Regions from separate parts of the Mesorhizobium sp. B2-3-6 genome, predicted to be linked through region 2. Evidence: riboswitches for the same ligand, from Rfam matches in the RefSeq annotation. Region 2 holds a riboswitch; the other holds the start of a gene.
The links. Region 2 has a riboswitch for cobalamin ahead of FJ953_RS04035 (CbtB domain-containing protein). Riboswitches for the same ligand answer to the same signal wherever they lie in the genome.
Positions count from the first base shown of each region.

Region 1: it holds a riboswitch for cobalamin, as region 2 does, so the genes downstream of both, FJ953_RS14425 (ABC transporter ATP-binding protein) here and FJ953_RS04035 (CbtB domain-containing protein) in region 2, are expected to answer to the same signal.

Region 1 is NZ_VFVW01000004.1:378,265-383,690, forward strand. It holds gene FJ953_RS14410 (sugar phosphate isomerase/epimerase) at 1-75, opposite strand, end outside; gene FJ953_RS14415 (Gfo/Idh/MocA family oxidoreductase) at 78-1,109, opposite strand; gene FJ953_RS14420 (LacI family DNA-binding transcriptional regulator) at 1,291-2,316, shown strand; cobalamin riboswitch at 2,379-2,588, shown strand; gene FJ953_RS14425 (ABC transporter ATP-binding protein) at 2,844-3,632, shown strand; gene FJ953_RS14430 (ABC transporter substrate-binding protein) at 3,678-4,625, shown strand; gene FJ953_RS14435 (iron ABC transporter permease) at 4,634-5,426, shown strand, end outside.
Region 2 is NZ_VFVW01000001.1:825,852-831,277, forward strand. It holds gene FJ953_RS04020 (DUF1624 domain-containing protein) at 1-161, opposite strand, end outside; gene FJ953_RS04025 (MFS transporter) at 393-1,592, shown strand; gene FJ953_RS04030 (aromatic ring-hydroxylating dioxygenase subunit alpha) at 1,596-2,765, opposite strand; cobalamin riboswitch at 2,900-3,096, shown strand; gene FJ953_RS04035 (CbtB domain-containing protein) at 3,132-3,311, shown strand; gene FJ953_RS04040 (CbtA family protein) at 3,327-4,124, shown strand; gene cobU (bifunctional adenosylcobinamide kinase/adenosylcobinamide-phosphate guanylyltransferase) at 4,117-4,632, shown strand; gene cobO (cob(I)yrinic acid a,c-diamide adenosyltransferase) at 4,634-5,248, shown strand.

The sequences.
Region 1 (5,426 bases), on a different contig from region 2:
GATATAGGCGGCCGGATCTTCGAGATTGGCCCGCACCATGGTGCCGATCCTGATGTCGAGAAGCGGGTCCGCCATGGTCATCCTTCCTGCCTGGGGATTTCGATCCGGCGCCCGGTCTCGGCGCTTTCGATGGCCGCGAAAACCATGGCCAGGCTCTTGATATTGTCGGCGCCGCGCGTCTCCGGCTCGGTGCCGGTGTCCACGGCGCGGACGAAATCTTCCATGACGCCGAGATGCCCGCCGATGCGGTCGGCAGGGTCGAGCGGCGGCACCGCTACCGGCACGACCTTGTCGAGCAGGCCTTCGCGTTCCGGCAGCACGGCTTCGGCCTTCAACTCGTCATGCCCATCCCAGGTCAGGCTGCCGCGTTCGCCGACGATGCGCCAACTGCCTTCCCAACTGGTGCGGAAACCGTCGGCGCACCAACTGCCGCGATAGGTGAACATCTTGCCCTGGCCGAGCTCGAAGGTGGCGCTTGCGGACGATCCCTGCCGGTACCAGGAATTGGCCGGCTCCCATTCTCGACAATACACTTCGGTCGGCTCGCCATCGACCATGTAGCGGGCGGCGTCGAATGTATGGATCGCCATGTCGAGCAGCAGCACATGGCGCATGCCTTCGCGGAAACCGCCGAAATGCGGCGCAATGAAAAAATCGGCATGGATGCTGGTCGCAGCGCCGATGGCGCCGGAGCCGAGGAAGCGCCGGATGCGCCGGACGTTGGCGACGTAGCGGCGGTTCTGCACCACGGCATGGACGCGTCGCGCGCGCCGCGCATCGTCGATGATGGCGCGCGCATTGTCCGGGCTGTCGGCCAGCGGCTTTTCCGTCAACAGATGACAGCCATGGGCAAAGGCCGAATTCGCCACGGCGCGACGGGCGGCAGGCACGACCACGTCGAACACCGCATCGGGTCTGGTCTGGGAGAGAACGACGTCGAGATCGGTCCCGATCGCGACCCCGGCGAGGTCGTATTCGCGTGCCCGCTGGCGCGCCCTGTCGGCGTCGAGGTCGACGAGACCGACGATCTTGACGGCAGGGGATTGGCTGATGGCCTCGAGCCAGGTTTTGCTCATGGCTCCGCACCCGACCAGGACGACGTGCATCATCCAGCGCTCCTCCGGCCAACCCCTCCTGGCTGGCACCCACGGCAGTCCGTAAATGACTTCCGTAAACGTTTACGATGACACACCCGATGGCATATATTGTCAATCGGATTTGTACCGTCGGCTCTGAAACGCCTTGGCCGCACGACCGGCTGGTGCTAGCCAGAAGCAGGAGGGGGAGGTCTTGGCGTCCAGCATTCACGATCTTGCGCGGCACCTGAACATTTCGATCGGTACAGTCTCGCGCGCGCTTAACGGGCGCGCCGACGTGAACGCCGAGACACGCCAGCGCGTGCTCGAGGCGGCCCGGAAGCTCAATTATTCACCGAACCACTCGGGCAGGAACCTACGCCGCGGCACCACCCATGCCGTGGCTTTCATGCTGCAGCCGCATCCGGGCGACCAGCAGTATGGCGAGCCGTTCTTCATTCCGTTCCTCACCGGACTGCAAGCGACATTGGCCGAGTGCGGGCTGGATCTGATCATCGTCATGGGCGCGCCGGCGGATTATCAACAGGAGCGGCTGCGCCGCGTCGTCGAGACGCGTCGTGCCGATGCCGTCGTACTGGCCTGGACGCGGCGCGAGGACGATCGCATCGACTATCTGAGCAAGGCCGGCTTTCCCTTCGCGACGCTCGGCCGAAGCCGGTCCGGCGACGACAGCTATCCCTCTCTGGATCTGGATTTCGAGAAGGCGGGCGCCGATGCGGTCGACCGGCTGGTTGCGCGTGGCCACCGCCGCATCGCCGCCATCCGGCCGTCGCTTGACCTGAATTTCGGTTATCTGTTTCTGGAGGGTTATTGCAAGGCGCTGCGGCGGCACGGCATCGAAGTCGATCCCGGCCTGATTGTGGACGGTTTTATCAACGAAGCCGGTGGCTACGCGGTGACACCGCAAGTCATGCGGTCGAAGGATCCGCCGACCGCGATTATCTTCAACAACGACTCGATGGCGCTCGGCGGCTGCAAAGCGCTCGCCGAAATGGGGATAAAGCCCGGGCAGGATGTCGCGGTGATCGTCATCGTCGACACGCCGCTCTGCCGTTATTTCTCGCCGGCGCTGACCGGCTTTCGTCCGAGCCTTGACCCGATGGGGCGGCGGCTCGGCGAAATCCTGCTCGCCTCGCTCCCGGCTTTCGCCGGCGCGAAAGGGCCAGAGATCATTCGCGAGGTCTGGCCGCTGGAACTGGTGGCGCGCGATAGTGATTGACCACACGTTTGTATCGTTATAACAGAACATGCATCGACCTTGCCTCGACGCTGCCTGCATCCTAGGCTGCGACTCGTGATGGTCCCCGCGCCGCAAGGCGAGGGGTGAAAAGGGAACATGGTGAGGCCCGATTTTCGGGTCGAAGCCATGGCTGCCCCCGCAACTGTAAGCGGCGAGCAAAATCCGAGAAGCCACTGGCCGGCAAGGCTGGGAAGGCAGGATGGCGCAACGACCCGCGAGCCAGGAGACCTGCCATCTGCATGAGTTGACCGGACGGGGTGTGCCGGGAGGAGACGCAGGTTTCGGTCTTGTCGACCGGTTCAAGCCAGCTTCCTTCCGTCGCCATTTTGAAAGTGACGGAAGTTGGACGGCTCCATCGATCGCATACATCGCATTGCCATGCATCGCATCGTCGTGTGCACGCTTTGCCGCGATATCGCCACCGAGGTGAATTCAGGCCAGCGTCCGGCAGGACTGGCAAGCAAGACGCTGGCCCGTATTCCGGCAGGCCCTGCAAGGAATTGCCCATGACCGCGCCGCTTCTCGATGCCCGCGACCTGGCCGCAGCGGCGGATGGCCTGCATCTGGTGTATCCGGTCAGCCTTTCGGTGGCGGCGGGCGACCGTCTCGCCATCATCGGTCCCAACGGCGCCGGCAAGACGACATTGCTGCGCATGCTATCGGGCATGCTGAGGCCGAGTTCGGGCGAAGTGAAGCTAACCGGGCGCTTGCTGGACAGGATTTCGACCGCCGAGCGGGCGCTGCACATCGCCGTCGTCGGCCAGACCGATCAACCGGATCCACGGCTGGCGGTGATCGACTATGTCGAGCTCGGCCGGGTTCCGCATACCGGCCGCAGGCACAGGAGCGAGGAACGCGACATTGTCGTCGAGGCTCTGCGCCGGACCGGGCTGTTGCCGCTGCTTGGCCGCACCATCGGCTCGCTCTCGGGCGGCGAGCGCCAGCGCGCCCAGCTTGCCCGCGCCATCGCGCAGGAGCCGAAGATCCTGTTCCTCGACGAGCCGACCAACCATCTCGACCCGCGGGCGCGCAGCGAGTTGCTCGAACTGGTTGCAGGCCTCGGCATGACCGTGATCGCGGTGCTGCACGATCTGGCGCTGGTGACGCCTTTCGCCACCAGGGTCGCGGTGATGAGCCATGGCCGGTTGCATGTGCTGGCGCCGCCACGCGAAGCACTCACCCAGCAGCTGATCCGCGAGATCTTCGGTATCGACGTCTTTAGGTTGCGCCACCCGACGGAGGACCGCGAGCTGACGGTGTTCGAGGTTCCGAACCGTGCCGCGCCATCTTCGTGATCGAAGCCATTTCCGGCAGATCCTGTTCAACAAGGAGCAACATCCGTGAAACGCCTTGCCGTGTCTCTTGCCTTCTCCCTGCTCGGCTCTACGGCCTTCGCCTTTCCGGTGACGGTCGACAGCTGCGGCAAGCCGCTGACCTTCGACGCACCTCCAAAGCGTGCCGTCATTCACGATCTCAACATGGCCGAGATGGCCTTCGCACTGAAGCTGCAGCCGTCGATCGTCGGCCTGACCGGCATCACTGGATGGTACAAGGTCGGCCCCGAATTCAAGGCCGAACAGAGCTCGATCCCCGAACTGGCGCCCAAATATCCGACGCTGGAAAACCTGGTCGCTGTCGAGCCCGACTTCTTCTTCGCCGGCTGGTATTACGGCATGAAGCCGGGCGGCGAGGTGACGCCCGATACGCTGGCGCAACACGGCATCAAGACCCTGGTGCTGACGGAAAGCTGCGTCCATCTCGACAAGAACCGCCCCGCCGCTTCGATGGACCTGCTCTATGGCGATGTCGAGAAGCTGGGCAAGATCTTCGGCAAGGAGGCCGAAGCGGATAAGCTCGTCTCCGGCTGGAAGGCGCAGCTCGCCGAAATCACGGCCAAGGTCGGCGCCCGCAGGGGAACGCGCGTGTTCCTCTATGATTCCGGCGAGGACAAGCCGTTCACATCAGGCAAGTTCGCCATTCCCAACGCCATGATTTCCGCGGCCGGCGGCGACAACATCATGGCCGACATGGACACCAGCTGGGGCAACACGGATTGGGAGACGGTGGCCTCGCGCAATCCGCAATTCCTCATCCTGCTCGACTATCAGGATGGCGGCGGCTACCGGAAGCTGCTCGATTTCCTGAAAGCGCATCCGGCAATGAAGGAGACGGACGCGGTCAGGAACGAACGCTTCGCGGCGCTTCGCTATGCCGAACTGACACCCGGGCCGGCCAATATCGACGCGATCGGCAAGATTGCCAGGGCGATGCATCCGGAAGCGTTTTAACCGGGAACATGACTTTGCGGCACAAGGCATTCCTATTGGCCATGACGGCGGCGGCGTTGGCAATCGCCGCGTTCGCGCTGCTGTCGATCGCCTATGGCTCGACGATGATTCCGTTGGGCGACGTCGTTGCAGCACTTGGCCATGCGATCGGATTGAAGGGGCATGACGTGTCCGGCCCGGTCGGCAGGATCGTCGTCGACCTCAGATTGCCGCGCATAATCCTGGCCATCTGTGTCGGCGGCGGCCTGGGCGTGGTCGGCGCGCTGTTACAGACGGTGACGCGCAACGATCTTGCCGATCCGTTCCTGTTCGGCCTCTCGTCGGGAGCCGCCGCCGGCGCTGTCTCCGTCATCACCGTCTTCGGCGACAGTTTCGGGATCTGGACGCTACCGATCGCTGCGTTCACCGGCGGTATTCTGGCGGCTTGCGTTGTGCTTTTGCTGGTTGCGCGGGTGAGGGGACAAGGCCCCGAACGGCTGATCCTCGCCGGACTTGCGGTCTCCTTCATGTTCACCGCATTGACCAATTACCTGGTCTTTGCCGGTGACCAGCGCGCCGCCCATTCGGTGCTGTTCTGGACGATGGGCGGGCTCGGCCTGGCGCGGTGGGACAATATCTGGCTGGGTGCGCTTGGGGCCGGCACGATTGCGGCGTACGGGCTGTGGAATCATCGCCGGCTGGACGCTTTCCTGGCCGGCGAAAATGCCGCCGAAAGTCTTGGCGTGCCGGTGGCGCGAATGCGACGGACGACGTTTCTGGTCGCCGCTTTTTCGACCGCGATCCTGGTTTCGGTCGCCGGCG
Region 2 (5,426 bases):
GCGGTCAGGCCGGGATCGGTGTAGCCGAAGAATTCCAGGTCCCAGGTGAAATGGTAGCTCGCCATGGCGATCAGCGCGATGCCGCGCAGCATGTCGATGGCGACGATGCGCTTGGTCTTCGGCAACTCCGCGGCGGGCATGGTCGGCGTCTGGATGCTCATGGTCTCGCGATCTGATTCAGCCCCGCACGAGGACTATCACGGTTACGCCGGACAAAAGAAGGCCGTGAGCTTCGATACGGACGATCAGCCGGCGCTGCATCAGGCACCCCTTTAGGCCAGCACCGGAAAGCCTTTGACCGGCTTCGTTTTAACCGGGGCACGTCGGTTTCCTGTTACCGGTCGCGAAATGATGGCCGCAGATTTGGCTGGTGATTCTGCTTTGGGGAAGCAATGTCCACGCATGTGCGCCATCCGATCTGGCTACCGGCCCTCAAGGCCGCGGATGCCCGCACCTTCGCCTCGCTCTACGCGGTCGAATCCTTCGCTCGCGCCACGGTGTCGAGCGTCATCCCGATCCAGGCCTACGAGATCCTCCACAACGAGCAGATCGTCTCGATCCTCTACACCATAGTGGCGATGCTCGGCCTGTCCGTGACCTTGTTCATGCCGATGCTGATCCAGCGCTTCGCGCGGCGCTGGGTCTACACGGCGGGCGCCTGCCTGCTGGCGATCGGCTCGCTGTTCTTCGTCACGCATACGCTCGCAGGGCAATTGGCCGGCATGCTGTGCCGTGTCATGGGCGCCAGTGCGCTGTCGATCACGCTCAACCTCTACATCATGGACCACATCCGCAAGACCGATTTCATGCAGGCCGAATCGCTGCGCATGGCGTGGTCGATGTTTGCCTGGACGGGTGGGCCGACGCTCGGCATCTTTCTCTACACGCGCTTCGGCATCTATGCCGCGCATGGCGCGGTCGCCGTATTCGCCTTGGCCCTGCTGGCGTTGTTCTGGACCTACCGGCTCGGCGACAATCCCTCGATCCGGCCGGGCAAGACGCGCCCGGTCAACCCGCTGGCCAATATCGGCCGCTTCGTCGCGCAGCCGAGGCTGAGGCTGGCCTGGCTGATCGCCTTCGGCCGCTCCTGCTTCTGGACGACATTTTTCGTCTATGGCCCGCTGTTCATGGTCATCACCGGTGAGGGCGAACTTGCCGGCGGCATTCTGGTTTCGGCAGGCAACGCGCTTTTGTTCATGGCGATTTTCTGGGGCAAGGCCGGCAAGCGCTTCGGCGGCCGCAGGACCATGACTTTTGCCTATTTCGCCATGTCGGTGGTGCTGCTGGCGGCGGGTGCCGTCGGCGAAAGCGCGCCGCTCGTCACCGGCGCCTTCCTGCTGTGCGGCGCCTTCTTCACCATCGCGCTCGACGCGCTGGGCTCGACCGCCTTCATGCGCTCGGTCCGCTCTTATGAGCGGGCGCAGATGGCTGCGGTCTACCGCACTTATCTCGACTTTTCCGAACTGACGCCGCCGCTGGTCTACTCGGTGGTGCTGGCCTTTTTCGGACTGGGCTCGGTTTTCGTCACGCTCGGCCTGCTTGCGGCGGTCTGCGGTTATGTCACCTGGCGGTATCTGCCGAAGTCGCTGTGAAGCTTACGGCACAAGCGCAGCATGTCGTTCGCGTACCCAATCGTGGAAGCGGTGGAGGTCGTACTCCTCCGGCATCAGCACGCCGGCCTTATGGCGCATGGAGCGCAGCCCTTTCTGGTTGACCTCGCAGATCGCGGCATCCTCCTCCAGCACCTGGGTGCCGAATCCGACGATGTTGTCGATGTCGGTGGCGGCGAGCGCGTCGGGCGCGAACAGCCATTCGGCGGTCAATTCGGTCTGCTCGGGGCCAAGCGGCACCAGCCGTACGGACCTGACATAGTCGACGTGGCCGACGATGAACATCGAGGGCAGGCTGGTGGCGTAGGTCTGGCCGGCGGCGTGCTCGGCCGGCGTCAGGCCCGAAAAGACCGGCCCATGCGCCTGGCCGTCACGTGACCATGTTTCGGCACCCGCCCGCAGCCCGCCGGAAAATTCCGGCGCGTCATTGTCGGCATGGCGGGTCCATTCGGGGTCGTCATGCCGGCCCATCAGGCCGCGGCCGTAGATCGGCACCAGCCGCGACAGGTCCTTGTGGACGCCGGGGCAATGCAGGCATTCGTCGAAGTTTTCCCAGAAGATCTTCCAGTTGCAGTTCATCACCTTGCGCAGCACATGGCCCGATACCAGCGATTCCAGCGGCCAGTTGCCGAGATCGCCGGAGGCCGGGTCGAAGGATGAGTGCGCCGAGCCGGCGGCATCTTCCGCGAGATTGACGAAGACGAAGCCGCGCCAGACCGACAGCGCGACGCGATAGAGCGGATGGTCCGCCTTGTCGAAACCTTCGGGCAGCGTTTTCGATGGCACGCGCACGAGATCGCCGCGCAGCGAATAGGACCATGCGTGGTAGGGGCAGGTGATCAGCCGCGCCTTCAGCCGCCCCTCGCGTTCCTGGCAAAGCTGCGAGCCGCGATGCCGGCAGGTGTTGTGGAAGGCGCGCAGTTCGCCGGTATCGTCACGCAGCACGACGATCTCCTGGGTGCCGACACGGAAGGTGCGGAAAGCCAGCGGTTGGGCGAGATCAGCTTCACGGCAGACGAGCAGCCAGTTCCTGTACCAGATGGCGTCGAGGTCGCGCTGGTAGGCCGCCGCATCCCAATAGGCCGAGGACGGCAATGTCGGCTCGGCCCGGGTGAGGCCGTTATAGGGGGCGTGCTGGCTCCGGACGGGCTGCATGGCTGGCCTCCTGTGAGGATGGCAGCCGACACCCGGCCACGGAAATTGTCAATTGCAGCGGAGCAAGCGGCCGGACGGCGCTAAAGCGCTTGTCGCCGTCGGAATTTGGTTTGCCGGATGCGGCGATTTTCCCTATAGTCACCTTCGTCGTCGGTTCCGATTGGAGCCAAGAGGGAATGCGGTGCGGGCAGATTTGTTGCCCAATGCCGTGGCTGCCCCCGCAACTGTGTGCGGTAGTCCTCTCCATATGCCACTGAAGATTTTCTTCGGGAAGGTGGGGAAGGGCGCTGATCCGCGAGCCAGGAGACCTGCCGGCGACAGGAAACTGACTTCGATGCCCTCGGGTGGAGGGTGAAAGGACAAGACATGAATACCGCTTCCGTCTCCCTCGGCGCCTCCATCTCCTCGCAGTCGCGCCTCCTGCAGCTCGCGCTCGCGGCGCTGCTCGGCGTTTTCGTCGTAGGCTTTGTCGGTTTCTCGCATATCGACGCGGTCCACAATGCTGCGCACGACTATCGCCACTCGATGGCGTTTCCCTGCCACTGATAGGGATTTGACATCATGAACCTGTTTCGCAACGTCGTGTTCATCGCGGCGATCGCAGGGCTCGTGGCCGGTGTCGTTCTCGCCTGCATGCAGGCCTATGCCACCGTGCCGTTGATCCTGAAGGCGGAAGTCTACGAACAGGCCGGCGGCGGCCACCACCACGACCATACCGCACCGGCCCCGACCGACAACAACGCCATGAACTCTGCCGCCCCGGCGGGCAATGCCATGAGTTCCGCCGCGCCGGCAGCCGCTGAAGCTGTTCCGGCTGAAGAGGAAGGCTGGGCGCCGGCCGACGGCTTCGAGCGTTTCGCTTTCAGCGTGCTTGCCAACATCGTCACCGGCATCGGCTTCGCGCTGGTCCTGGTCGCGGTTTCGGAATTCGCCGGCGGCATCGGCAACTGGCGCCAGGGCGTGTTCTGGGGACTGGCCGGCTTTGCCGTGTTCACGCTGGCGCCGGGCCTCGGCCTGCCGCCGGAACTGCCGGCCATGCCTGCCGCCGAGCTTCTGCCACGCCAGATCTGGTGGACGGCGACGGTGGCGGCGACGGCGATCGGCCTTGCCCCGATCGCCTTCCGCAAATCACTGCCGCTGGCGATTCTGGGCGTGGTGTTGATCGTCGCGCCGCATATTGTCGGCGCGCCGCAGCCGGACAGTTTCGAGACGCCGATTCCGGAAGGCCTGCATCATCAATTCGTGGTGGCGGTGACCGTAACCAACCTGGTGTTCTGGCTCGTGCTCGGCGCTGCCGTCGGCGTGGTGCGTGGACGCTTCACCGGCAGCGCGACGAGCCTGCGCGACAGCTTTGCCTGATCGCGGAAGACTGACCTTCATCATCGGCGGTGCGCGCTCCGGCAAGAGCGCGCACGCCGAAACGCTGATGACGGCCTTGCCTTCGCCATGGACCTACATCGCCACGGCGCAAGCCTATGACGACGAGATGCAGCAGCGCATCGCGTTGCACCGGTCGCGGCGCGGCGAGGGCTGGACGACCATCGATGCACCGCTTGGCCTTGTCGGTGCACTCGAGGCCCTACCGGAGGACCAGCCGGTCCTTGTCGACTGCCTAACGCTCTGGCTGACCAATCACATGCTGGCCGATCATGATGTAGAGGCCGAATGTCGGCGGCTGGCTGACATGCTGTCGCGGCCGCGCGGACCCTGGTTCGTGGTATCCAACGAGGTCGGGCAAGGCATCGTGCCCGACAATGCGCTGGGGCGCCGGTTCCGCGACGCCGCCGGCCGGCTCAACCAGCAGGTCGCGGCGATTGCCGAGACCGTGCTTTTGATGGTGGCGGGGCTGCCGCTCAAGGTGAAGTGACATGACCGACATCGACGAAAAGGACGAAGAGCGCCACCGCGCCAAGATGGCCAAGCGCAAGGCGGTCCAAGACGCCGAGGTGGCGAGCAAGACGGTCGAAAAGGGGCTGCTGATCGTCAACACCGGCCCGGGCAAAGGCAAGACCACGGCTGCCTTTGGCCTGGCGCTGCGGATGCTCGGCTACGGCAAGCGCGTCGGCGTCGTCCAGTTCATCAAGGGCAAATGGCATACGGGTGAGAAGGAGGCCTTCGCCGCCTTCGGCGACCGCGTCGTCTGGCACGCGATGGGCGAGGGGTTCACCTGGGAGACACAGGATCTGAAGCGCGACATCGCGGCGGCCGAGGCCGCCTGGGCCAAGGCGCTGGAGCTGATGGCCGATCCGTCGATCAGTCTCGTCGTGCTCGACGAACTCAACATCGCGCTGCGCTACGAGTATCTCGATCTGGACAAGGTGGTTGTCGCGCTGAAAGCGCGCCGCGAGGGCCTGCATGTCGTCGTCACCGGTCGCAACGCCAAGCCGGCGCTGGTCGAGGCGGCCGACCTGGTGACCGAGATGGGGCTGACCAAGCACCATTTCGCGGCGGGCGTGAAGGCGCAGCAGGGGGTGGAGTTTTGAGAGCTGTTGTCCCCTTTTGTGGATGAGCATTCAAGTCTGGTCGCCAAACGCTTCCAGCAGGGCTCACTTCCTTTCCCTCCGGAGGGGGGAAAGGTGGCGCTGCGAAGCAGCGACGGATTGGGGGAAGGCGGTTATCGAACGCGCGGTCCGCAGACAGGCAGGCGCAACCCGGCGGGTG